DNA from 3 places in the Sanguibacteroides sp. AM78-02pH3A genome. Region 2 is predicted to be linked to each of the others. Evidence: riboswitches for the same ligand, from Rfam matches in the RefSeq annotation. Region 2 holds a riboswitch; each other region holds the start of a gene.

Region 1 (4,317 bases), 130 kb from region 2:
TCCGACTTCGCTCCGCATTGGGGGCAGGTAAAATGTTCTCCGGCTATGTAACCGTGGGAGGGACATATGCTGAAGGAAGGCGAGAGCGTGATATAGGGTAACCGGAATGCGGAAGTTACTTTCCGTATCATGTTTTTAGCGGCTTGGGCGGAAGTCCGGTGTTCCCCGGTAAAAACGTGGAAGACGGTTCCTCCGGTATAAAGGGTTTGAAGCTGATCCTGTTGTTCGAGTGCTTCGTACAGGTCTTCCGTAAAATGTACCGGTAAATGGGTGGAATTCGTGTAATAAGGTTGTGCTCCTTTTTCGAATTCTTTCCGGTTGGCCACGATAATGTCCGGATATGCGGCCGTGTCCAGTAAAGCAAAACGATAGGAGGTACTTTCTGCCGGAGTGGCTTCCAAATTATAGATGTTGCCGGTCTCCTCCTGAAATTCGGTTAAAATGTCCCGCATGAAAAGCATTGTTTTTTGAGCGAATTCTATTCCGTCCGAATGGGTGATAGGTACTCCTAAGAAGTTGAGGCAGCATTCGTTCATTCCGTTTATCCCGATGGTAGAGAAATGGTTTTTCCAGAAACAGTCGTAACGTTCGTGTACGTGTCTGAGGTAGTATTTGGAGTAGGGATAAAGTCCTTTTTCGGTATAACGTTCAATGACTTTTCGTTTGATCTCCAGGCTATCTTTAGCGATTTCCATCAAATAACGTAGACGTTGATAAAAGTTTTCTTCCGATACGGATTCATAACCTAAACGGGGCAGATTGATAGTAACGACACCCACGGACCCGGTAAGCGGGTTGGCAGCAAACAGTCCTCCTCCCCGTTTCATCAATTCCCGTTTATCCAAGCGTAAACGGCAGCACATGCTGCGGACATCGTCCGGTTTCATATCGGAGTTCACGAAATTGGAAAAATAGGGAATCCCGTATTTGGCCGTCATCTCCCATATCCCTTCGTGTTCGGGATTGTTCCAATCAAAATCCGGAGTGATATTGTAGGTCGGGATAGGGAAGGAGAAGAGACTGCCGGAAGCATCACCTTCGTACATTACTTCGGTAAATGCTTTATTTAGTAAAGTGACCTCCGCTTGGAAGTCGCCGTATACTTCTTCCTTGATTTCTCCGCCGTGAACAATCGGTTCGTTTTTTAAGAAATCCGGAACAGTTAGGTCCATGGTAATGTTGGTAAAAGGGGTTTGGAAGCCGACGCGTGTCGGTACGTTTAAGTTAAACAGAAACTCCTGTAAGCATTGTTTTATCTGTTTGTAATCCAATTGATCGTAGCGGATATAAGGGGCCAGGAAGGTATCGAAATTGGAGAAGGCCTGAGCCCCGGCGGCTTCTCCCTGCATGGTATAGAAAAAGTTGACAATTTGTCCTAAAGCTGTCCGGAAATGTTTGGCCGGTTTACTTTGGGCTTTTCCCTCAACTCCCCTGAAACCGACTGTTAGTAAGTCTTTCAGATCCCATCCGACACAATACACGCTTAAAAATCCGAGATCGTGAATATGAAGGGCCCCGCTTTTGTGAGCTTCGGATATTCTCTCCGGATAGAGATTGTTTAACCAGTAATTGGACGTGATCTGGGTGGAGATATGTTGGTTTAACCCTTGTAGAGAATAGGACGAATTGGCACTCTCTTTTACTTTCCAGTCGCTTAAAGTCAGGTAATCGTCCATCACTTCGATATTGGTAAGCAATACCTTGGAATTCCGGATCTGTTCATGTTGTTTCCGGTAAAGCAGATAAATTTTCAATAAATTGAAATCTCCGTGTTGCAAGAGTACCTGTTCAACCGTGTCCTGTACGATCTCCACGTGGGGAATGACTCCTTCTGGGGTGTCGGTTTTTAGAATTTCAATCACCTTGTTGCAGAGTTCGCGTGCTGTTTTACGATGAGGGTTTCCCGTTGCTCGCGTAGCTTTAAAAATCGCTTGTTCGATTTTTTCCGCTTTAAAATCGCAAATCTCCCCGTTGCGTTTTACAATTTTTGAAAAAGAGCTGTTTTCGTTCATTCTTAAAGGTTTTAGTAATGAATAAATAAATTTACTATAACCTTGGGTAAAATGAGAATAGTCCGATAGGCAAGCCTTCTCCTCGCTTTTCACCCGAAAGTTACGGATATATCGCAATCGGCAGGTCTTCTGACTCGCTATTTTCGACCTCCTTCCCATCGGTTATCCGACAGTGGATCTCTTGATCGAAAAACAAAAAAAGCTTACAGCTACGGGTATAGTCCCGGATTTTCACCGGATTCCCTATTAATCACAAACGTGAACCGAATGCATGACGAAAGTAAATAAAAATAAGATAGGATATATCGTAATCTTTGTTTTTAACAATAATTCTAAGTGGAATATATTGTTAATAAACTTATATTAAGTTGTTTGTGTGTATGAATAGGAAAATTTTGTATGATATTTATTTAATAAAGTTTTCATTTTTGGGAAACATTTTAGTCTGAATATTCTTTTTGGCAATCCTTGCAATGAGATCCCGGTGCTTCAAATTCCAACGTGGCATGAATAATGCCGATATGCTCCAATTCATGTTTCAAATCGCATTTTACGGTTTCCATTTGGGACATGTCATCGATGACGACGTGTACGGTAAGAGCGGTTTCGGTCGTGCTTAAAGCCCAGATATGCAAATGATGAAATCCTTTTACCCCGCGGGCAGAGGCAATGGTTTTTTCGACCTGTCTGTAATCGGTTCCGGCGGGAACCCCGTCTAAGGACAAGCGAATACTGTCTCGCAGCAATCCCCAAGTGGAATAAACGATGATGACGGCAATTCCGATCCCGATAAGCGGATCGATGATATTCCATCCCGTGTTGGCGATAATCAATCCGGAGACCAAAACACCGATGGAGACCAAGGCATCTGCTGCCATATGTAGATAAGCTCCTTTTACGTTCAGGTCCTTTTCTTTATCTTTCATAAACAGCCAGGCCGTGATCCCGTTGATGACTACTCCGACTCCGGCAACCCAGGCGACGGCGTCTCCGTCGACCGGCTGAGGATGGAATAGTTTGTTGATGCTTTCTCCCAAGATGAAGCCTACGGCAATCAACAGGATGACGGCATTTAAAAGGGAGGCTAAGACCGTGCTTTTTTTGTAGCCGTACGTGTATTTGGTATTGGCTTGTACGCGGGAAAGCCGGAAAGCCAGCATGGCCAATACAAGACTGAAGACATCGCTTAAGTTGTGTCCCGCATCCGAGAGTAATCCCAAAGAATTAAACCAGAATCCCGCAACGAATTCAACGACCACGAAAGCCGTGTTTAACGTGATCCCTATGATAAAAGCTTTATTTAGACTGGTGATTCTATGGTGGTGATGTTCGTGCGTATGTTCCATATCTTTTTGGTTATGCCAATAAAATTAAACTTAAAGCCATGATTCCCATTCCGGAGATAAGTCCGTAGATGGAGATGTGGTGTTCTCCGTATTCCCGGGCGGCAGGAAGTAATTCATCTATGGAAATAAAGACCATGATACCTGCGACGGCTGCGAAGATACATCCCATCAGGACGGGCGACATAAAGGGCATGAGTACTAAATAAGCCAGAAGAGCACCGGTCGGTTCCGCCAGGCCGGACAGAAGGGAATAACGAAATGCCTTTTTACGATCTCCGGTTGCATGGTAAATAGGAACAGAAACGGCAATACCTTCCGGGATATTGTGGATGGCGATAGCGACGGCTATTGCAATTCCTAAAGTCGGGCTTTCCACTGCAGCCGTGAAAGTAGCGATACCTTCCGGGAAGTTATGGATGCCGATGGCCAGGGCCGTCATCAGTCCCATGCGCATCAATTTTGTATCCTTGGGGGGAGGGGTATCCATACTTTCTACGGAACGAACTTCGTGAGGATTTTCAAAGGAAGGTACCAGACGATCGATGATACCGATCAATGACATTCCCGCGAAGAAGCAGAGGACCGTCATGGTCATACCGTATTTTGAACCTAACTCGGCCGTAAGGGAAGTTTCCGCCTGTTGGAAGATTTCCACGAAAGAGACGTATATCATTACTCCCGCGGAGAGTCCCAGCGAAAAGGAGAGAAAACGTTTGTTCGTGTGATGGGTGAAAAAAGCGATCAGGCTACCGATACCGGTTGCCAATCCTGCAAGTAAAGTCAATAATAACGGAATAAATAAACTTTCTTTCATGAATTCGATATTATCCGGGTTATACCCGATGTTTTCCGGAGATTTCGTTTGGTTTATTTTACAAAGATAGATTTTTTACGGGTATGAAAAAGCCTCGGTAAAGAAAATGAAAATTCATTTTTTGGGACATGGGATGGACGTTTTC
Region 2 (4,317 bases):
CTTCTTTGATTCTCTCCCGCGAAGGTAATAAACAAATTCAAGTTTTTGTTACTATCGTCTTTTTACCAATCTGATGATGTATTTTACGGATAAAACAATCCCGCTCACGGAGACAAAGGTACATCCGAGCAAAAGTCCCCACATGACGATTGTCCATAATACGGGACGATCGATTAGAAATTTGAAATCCAACCGGTGTAATCCCCGGAAGGCCCAGCGTTTCCAACGTCCGTTGTTATCATAATGTTGCGGTTGAAAAGATTTCAAATTATAATAATAGCAATCTCCGGATTCATTATCCAACGTTACTTTATAGACAGGTAGAGGTAAAGTTCTGCGACGGGAGATGTAATAGTTATCGTATTCTTCCATTTTGACGATGGTGTAGTGAACCGTATCGGCCGTCAGTTTCTTTACGGCAGCGTAGATCGTCTCTTCGGTGATTTGAAAAGGGCGTATCGAGTCGGCGGATGCATCCAGAATAATTTCTTTTTCCACTGTCCGTAATTTGTAAAGTGGTATATCGTTGTAATTACTCCAGGTAATCTCTTTTACAGGACCATGTGTTTTCGATACTTCGGCAATAGCCTTCCGGTAATCCAGATTATATTTTTCGATGGGAGGAGCAGCCGGGATGGAAGGACGGCTTCTGAACGCGTTACCTGCCTTTTTGTTATTGTTGAATAAATTGGAAAAGGTGGGTGATATGGGCGCCCATGCACTGAATAGCCAAGTACAGATAAAGATACCGAAAAAGAAACCGGTGATGTGATGCCAGCGGAACCACGGCTTTGTATAGGGAGAATGAAGAAAGCCTTTCCGGCGGGCCAGCCAGTAGGCTCGGATTCCGAGAAAGATTCCACTGATGCACATGATAAGGCTGAGTAAGCAACTCCAATACAAAAGAGTATCCCATTTTTGTATATCCTGTCGAATAGAGGTGATGTATAACCAATGGGGAATAGCTCCTATCCAGGCCCAAAAGCGTTGTTCCCGGGAAGAGAACTGTAGGATATTTCCGGTACGGGAAGAGATATAAAGTTGGTAATGTTCCGGTCCGTCAAAATAGAATTTGTAGATAGGCAGGTCTTTTTTCAATTGTCCGAAAGGAATCCATACCTCTAATTTGCGGAGTGTATCGACCTCGGTGATGTTACGATCCGGACACCAGTATTTGGCTCTCTCCTCGCAAAGGGAATAGATGGGAGAAGGGAGGATATAGGTACTGTCGGCGTAGAGATCGGTTACTTCACGCCATCTGCCGTAATGGAAAACCGGTTCGCCGAAGGGATTGTTTAAATTAAAGTTGTTCGAGAGTACATTTTGGGGTAAACGTTGCCGTATCTCGTTGATTGCGGGTAGACGAGAGGTATCCAGGGCTTCCTGGCGAGGAAGTCTTTTGTCCGGTCCTACCCGGGGAAAGGAGTGGTATATCAATACTATACCGGAAATGCACCATAAAAAACACAGTATACAGAGTAAAAGTCCGAGAATCCGGTGTACGTGAATAAAAAATTTAATCATATCTTTTTAGTTTATAGTTTTATAAATATGTTGCTTACTTCACGCCAGGAATTCATCGGAACTCTTATCGAATCGCTCGATAACGATTCAATAACGGCTTGATAGTTAAAATCTTTCATTTTTGATGAAAAACATTTCAGTAACGCTATCCTTAACCCCGAGCATATGCGTTAACTATTGGTTTCGGTAGGTCTCCTGACTCGCCCCGGATAGATACCTTCCCATTCCCTCGTATTCGCTGGAACAGTGGTGTAAGAATTTATCCGTCATATATCTTCTTTTCAGAAGAAGCGGGCATCACAGTAGCGGGTACTGTACCGGATTCTGACCGGTTTCCCTCTTGTGTGTTAGTTAGAATGATAACACAACACCAAAACGCTGCAAATGTACAATTTTTTTTGAAATGATGTTATTTCTGGAAAAATATCATGAAATAAAAAATGGTAATAGTGTTTCTAATAAAGAAATTTGTATTACTTTTGTGCCGTTTTGGTGCGATACCTCTTTTCTTGAGGTGAAACAGAATAGGGAATCCGGTGTGAATCCGGAACTGTACCCGCAGCTGTAAGTTCCTGTAAAAGAATTTTGTACTTCAATGTCACTGGTTGAAACCGGGAAGGCGGCAAAATTCGGAACAAGTCAGAAGACCTGCCAAAGCACGTAAACCATAGCTTTCGGGAACAAAAGCGAGAGGAGAAAGATAAATTTATACTTTTTACTCATGTACCCTTAAACTATGTTAATAATGCTTTATTCATTATTAATATATAGTTTTTATGAAAAAAGTTGTTGTACTAACATTATTGTTACTGGTGTGTGTCGGCTCTCTTTTGGCCGAAGATAAAGACAAAAGGAAAAAAAAGAGTATCACGGATTCGATTTTTAATATTGAAGAAGCGACGGTCTTGGGAAAAAAGAAAAGAATGGAATTAATGGGACTGAATGTACCTCTCAGATTCGTTCCGTTAAATGTATCTCTATTGTCTGCAAAAGTGCTTGAACGGAAAGGAATTACCGAATGGGTGGATGCCGTTCGTTTTCTGCCTGGCGTCCGACTGGGCAACCAGGGCGGTTTGTGGAGACGTTTTTACGTCGGAGGCTCCAATATGCCGGCCGTTTTAATGGTGGACGGTATTCGGGATGACCGGCAGAGTATTAACACGTTTCCTTTGGGGGATCTTGCTTCGGCGGAGTCTATCGAAGTGCTTCGCGGACCTGCAGCCATCCTTGCCGGTTACGGAGCCATGGGAGGTGTTATCAATATTGTGCGTAAGAAAGCCTCTCCCGAATTTTTGGCGAATGCCCGTTTCAGTTATGAAAGGTGGGATGTAAAGAAGGTAAGTTTGGGATTCGGCGGTAAATTGGTCGGACCGGTAGAGTACATGGCTAACTTGCATTACGCTACTTTTGGAGGTTGGCGTCGTATGTCTCCTCAGCGTTTATCCGGAATAGCGACATTGGGAGCTACTTTAGGCAAGAGCAGAGTTGATGTCGCCTTTGGTTTTGAAGACGACCATTATACGGTCGAATTGGGGGCTGCTCCTTATATGCCGGGGGATATGGTGGATATGGCTACCGATAAAGTGGTTATGCGTAAGGGAGATCGTCATCCAACAGCCGATTTCGGGCAGGTTTATAATGATTTTGCCAATGATTCGCATAGCCGGAAAGGGTATAATATAAAACTTGATTATGTTTATACCTTTACGAACGGTTTGAAATTGAAGGAGGTTTTTGCTTTTGATCACAGCTATCACCGGACTTCCGGAGTAGGAAGTCTTTCTTACAAAAGTGCGAAAACTCCCTTTGAAGGAGCGGATTACAAATATTATACGGAGAAGAACGGGGTTCGGGAAGCGACTTATGTGGATATAGATTCTTTGCGCCGTTTCGGGGCGAGCGGTTTTTTCCCGCGTCACGATACTTATAACAACACATTAGAGTTAACCGGCGATGCGGAAATAGCTTCTACAAAACACCATTATGCTATCGGTTGGAATTGGTCGTTATTTGATATGCGACAATATTGCGGTTGGGATAACGGAGATACCTACGGTCCGGGAACCGATGTGATGTTGTCCGTGAAAAATCCGGAACTTGTACAAGGGTACTGGATACAGAATGTATCTTCCATTTACTTGAGAAAATGGTATACAAACGGTATCTATTTCCGTGATGTATTTGAATGGAATGATAAATGGAAATTCATGGCTTCCGGGCGTATGGATTTTTACAAGAGAAGAATGATGGCCAATTTTCCGACGATCGACGGGAAATCGTTCGATTACGATAAAAAAGATATGGGAAAATGGGCGAATTTTCATGCCTCAGCTTTTACCTGGCATGTGGGAGCTGTTTATTTTCCCCGTCCAGAATTATCGATTCATATTGCCCACGGGTCAGCCTTTACTCCGAATACGACGACATATCGTGTAAATAATATCTATTTGGATAAAAACGGAAATTCGATTAATCCGGATAAGGAAGGGGATCAAATTTTCAAACCCGAACGGGATTACTCTTTTGAGACGGGAGTTCGTTATACTTTTAACGAGTGGTTGGATGCAAGCGTAAATTTCTCTTACATCCGTCGTACCAATATGGTTACGAACGTGGGAACCCGTGAGGTGGAAGAAGAGCAAGGGGATGGAACCGTGGAAGTGACTAAGATGACGGTTAATGCGCAGGTAGGTAGAGCCGATATGAAGACACTGGATATGGATGTTACGGCCCGGATTTTACCTACTCTTTCTTTGAGGGGGGCTTTATGTTTGTCGGATTATCGGATACGCT
Region 3 (4,317 bases), 120 kb from region 2:
TCTATTGGAAAACCTTCGTTTCCACAAAGAGGAAGAAAAAGGGGACAAACAATTTGCCAAAGAACTGGCCTCTTTAGGAGACGTATGGATCAACGACGCCTTCGGAACCGCCCACCGGGCCCATGCCTCTACTGCCGTGATCGCCGAATTTTTCCCGAACGACAAACTTTTCGGTTATGTCATGAAAGGAGAATTAGAAAGCGTGGATAAAGTAATGCACAATCCGACCCGTCCTTTTACAGCCATCATGGGAGGTTCGAAAGTATCCTCTAAAATCGATATCATCATGAATCTGATGGACAAGGTGGATAACCTGATTTTGGGCGGTGGTATGACTTATACTTTTAAAAAAGCATTGGGTGGTCATATCGGAAATTCGATTTGCGAAGAAGATAAACTGGATTTAGCCCTCGATATCCTAAAAATCGCCAAAGAAAAGGGGGTTAATTTAGTGCTTTCCAACCAAACATTAGCCGCCGACGCTTTCAGTCAGGACGCCCACACTCAAATTGTAGACCCCATGAATATCCCGGACGGCTGGGAAGGTTTGGACATCGGCCCGGAAACCCGAAAGGAATTTGCAAAAATCATCGAAAATTCAAAAACCATTCTTTGGAACGGTCCCGTAGGCGTGTTTGAGATCCCCAAATTTGCCGAAGGAACAAAAGCCATCGCCGAAGCCATCGTGAAAGCAACCGAAAAAGGGGCCTTCTCGCTTATCGGCGGAGGAGACTCGGTCGCAGCCATCAACCAATTCGGTTTAGCCGACAAAGTCAGCTACGTCTCTACGGGAGGTGGTGCATTGCTCGAATATATCGAGGGCAAAAAGCTCCCCGGAATCACGGCTATCCGGGAAGAATAATACAGGAAGCACATATACAAAAAGGTATTGTCTTATTTATTCTACAGACAATACCTTTTGTTCTTTTTTAATATGTTGCTTTTTTATATTTTTGCGACATGGAATTAAATTTTAGTATTAAAGAGATTTTTACGGCCTTTATGGTATTGTTTGCCGTGATCGATATCACCGGTTCCGCTCCTATAATCATGAATCTAAATAGTAGCGGGAATAAGGTCAATGCGGAAAAAGCAACCGGAATTTCTTTAGCTATTTTTATCACGTTTCTCTTTGCCGGCGACGCCCTATTAAAACTATTCAATATCGATATCTCTTCCTTCGCCATAGCCGGAGCTTTGGTACTTTTTGTATTAGCGATCGAAATGACTTTTAATATCGAGGTTTTCCGCAATAATGGTCCGGGAGGTTCCGCAACCATCGTTCCCGTGGTCTTTCCTTTGGTTGCGGGAGCTGGAGCTCTCACGACGACCTTATCTCTCCGTGCGGAATGTCATGTCGTTAACATCATCATAGCCATTATTTTAAACATGGCAGTAGTTTATATCGTATTAAAAAACGTCTCTTTGGTGGAACGTTTGATCGGAAAAGGAGGAGTGTACGTATTACGTAAATTTTTCGGTATCATATTATTGGCTATGGCCGTCAAATTATTCACGACCAACTTGACAAGCCTACTTAACTCCTTTTCCTGATTAACCATTGTTATCTTCCCCGGACGATTGTCCGATAATGCTCCCATCTTTCAGTGAATCGACTGTAAGTACATTATTCTACCATACCTATCCATCATTGTAACAGCCTTTATTCAGACAGGCAATATTCCTGTATTTTCGAAATCGAATTTTTAATTGCACATTTTATTTGTTTATTACTAAATACTATCTAATTTTGCACCCGATTAAACAATCGATTTTGGTGTCACCTTTCGTTTTACGGAAGGTGGTGAAAAGGGAATCAGGTGAGAATCCTGAACAGACCCGCTGCTGTAAGCTCCACCGAAATTTTCGAACAATACTCACATCCACTGTTTCGACACGAAATGGGAAGGGCGTTTGAAAACGGAGTAAGTCAGAAGACCTGCCAATATCGTTATAATCTGAAGCTTTCTGGGAGTAGAGCTTGGATATAAACGTGAACATTATCCGATTTATTCTTTACGACAAAAGAGTAACTTCGTTATTTGTACCGCAGGATATTCTCCAGAAGGCTGTTTATTACTTTAATGACAGCTAAAAATGAATTATTCGCATCTTATAGCTCTGAATTTATGGTTGTTGATGACACCGGGAATTTATGCCCAACAGCAGGACACAACTAAAATGTATCATATAAAGGAAGCCGTTGTTTCCGCCAAGCAGATACAAAAAGAGATCATTCCCGTCCAAATTTTATCCGGAGCTACTTTACAAAAATTAAGCGTCCACTCTGTCGCTGATGCTTTACGCTATTTTTCCGGAGTACAAATTAAAGATTACGGGGGAATCGGAGGGTTGAAAACCGTTAATATCCGGAGTATGGGTACTCAACACGTCGGAGTTTTCTATGACGGGATCGAGTTGGGAAATGCCCAAAACGGAATTATCGATTTAGGACGTTTTTCGTTGGACAATATGGAGTCCATTTCATTATACAACGGACAACGAAGCGCCATTTTCCAATCGGCCAAAGACTTCGGTTCAGCCGGATCCATTTATATGGTCTCCAGGATCCCCCGATTCAATCCGGAGAAAAAATACAATGCCAAATTTACCTTTAAGACCGGTTCCTTCGGGTTGGCCAATCCCTCCTTTCTGCTGGAAAACCGACTCGGTAAAAATATCGACGGTTCATTAAGCGCAGAATACATGTATACCAACGGAAAATACAAATTCAGTTACCGGAAGAAAAACGGTTACGATACCACTGAAATACGTAAGAACGGGGATGTATACGCCATTCGAGCAGAATACGGTCTTTTCGGCAAGCTCAAAGAGGGAGAATGGAAAGCAAAAACTTATTTCTATCATTCGGAAAGAGGATATCCCGGAGCCTCGGTACGTGAAGAGCCCGGGAAATTTAAAAATCAGGATCGACAATGGGATTCCAATTTTTTTCTACAAGGCTCCTTTAAAAAGTACTTCAACCGTTACAGCATGCTTATCAACGGCAAATACGCTTACGATTACCTGCATTATCTTTCCGATCCCCGCTTGGACGCTTCTACGATGTATGTAAACAACCACTATCGCCAACAAGAGGTATATCTTTCTTCCGCCAACCTGTTCAACGTTCTTCCCGGATGGAATCTAAATTTATCTGCCGATTTCCAATGGAATAAATTGAATGCAGACCTCGTCGATTTTGTCTATCCTACCCGTTACACGGGCTTAATCGCACTGGCTACGGCTATTAATTTCCAGCGTTTGAACATACAGGCAAGTCTACTGGGTACCTTCGTCAATGATAAAACTCGCGTTACAAATGCAGCTGCAGACAGTAAACAAAAGTATACCCCCACCATTGTCCTTTCCTGGCAACCCTGGGAGGAAAAAGATTTGAATTTCAGGGCATTTTACAAACGAATATTCAGGATGCCCACCCTGAATGATCTGTATTATACCTTTATCGGGAACAAAAATCTGGCTCCGGAATACACGATCCAATACGATTTCGGTATCACCTATGCCCGCCAGTTTACCTCTTCGGCACTAAAAAGTTTAGAAATTCAAGTCGACGGCTACTATAACGAAGTAACCGATAAAATCATCGCCATTCCGATCTCCAACCAATTTCGCTGGACAATGATCAATTTGGGAGAGGTCGAAATTCGAGGAGTGGATGTTGCCTTACAATCGCATTGGAATTTCAAACGTCATTGGTTGCTCGATACCCGAATAAACTATACCTACCAGAAGGCTCAGGATTTCAGTAAACCGGGAAGTCCTTTTTACGGAGATCAGATCCCCTATATTCCCTGGCATGGCGGATCCGCAATCCTGAACGGCAGTTATAAAAGCTGGGATTTGAACTACAGCTTCATCTATACCGGAAAACGTTACGAATCGAGCGCCAATATTCCTGAAAACAAAGCCAAAGAGTGGTATACAAACGACCTTTCGGCTTCCAAGACATTTCTGTGGAAGAAGGCAAAAATCCGATTGACGGCAGAAATCAATAACCTGCTGAATCAACAATACGAGGTCGTGGAGTGTTATCCCATGCCGGGTACCAACGTAAAGTTTACGATCAATATAGAAATCTGATACAAATAAACCTTTAATCTTTTAAAGTATGATCAAACTAAAAATTCATGTAGGTATACTCTTTCTGGTAGGAAGCTTTATATTCTCTTCCTGCCGGAACGATGATGAAGAGATCATCTCTTCGGTTATCACCCAAGTAGCGCCGAGCGATTCGGTCTCCGGTCCCATTAAGGGATTCTTTCTGTTGAACGAAGGAAATATGGGCAGCAATAA

Evidence for each region. Region 2 has a riboswitch for cobalamin ahead of PGR74_RS04860 (TonB-dependent receptor). Riboswitches for the same ligand answer to the same signal wherever they lie in the genome.
Region 1: linked by a shared signal. The riboswitch ahead of PGR74_RS04305 (ribonucleoside triphosphate reductase) and the one ahead of PGR74_RS04860 (TonB-dependent receptor) in region 2 are both predicted to bind cobalamin.
Region 3: linked by a shared signal. The riboswitch ahead of PGR74_RS04355 (TonB-dependent receptor) and the one ahead of PGR74_RS04860 (TonB-dependent receptor) in region 2 are both predicted to bind cobalamin.

Annotation. Positions count from the first base shown of each region.
Region 1 covers NZ_JAQEHX010000002.1:358,410-362,726, forward strand. The annotation lists gene PGR74_RS04305 (ribonucleoside triphosphate reductase) at 1-2,012, opposite strand, end outside; cobalamin riboswitch at 2,115-2,295, opposite strand; gene PGR74_RS04310 (cation diffusion facilitator family transporter) at 2,453-3,358, opposite strand; gene zupT (zinc transporter ZupT) at 3,369-4,172, opposite strand.
Region 2 covers NZ_JAQEHX010000002.1:488,837-493,153, forward strand. The annotation lists gene PGR74_RS04850 (histidine phosphatase family protein) at 1-41, opposite strand, end outside; gene PGR74_RS04855 (PepSY domain-containing protein) at 52-1,524, opposite strand; cobalamin riboswitch at 1,693-1,914, opposite strand; cobalamin riboswitch at 1,998-2,194, shown strand; gene PGR74_RS04860 (TonB-dependent receptor) at 2,301-4,317, shown strand, end outside.
Region 3 covers NZ_JAQEHX010000002.1:372,732-377,048, reverse strand. The annotation lists gene PGR74_RS04365 (phosphoglycerate kinase) at 1-862, shown strand, start outside; gene PGR74_RS04360 (MarC family protein) at 961-1,554, shown strand; cobalamin riboswitch at 1,759-1,961, shown strand; gene PGR74_RS04355 (TonB-dependent receptor) at 2,140-4,104, shown strand; gene PGR74_RS04350 (YncE family protein) at 4,133-4,317, shown strand, end outside.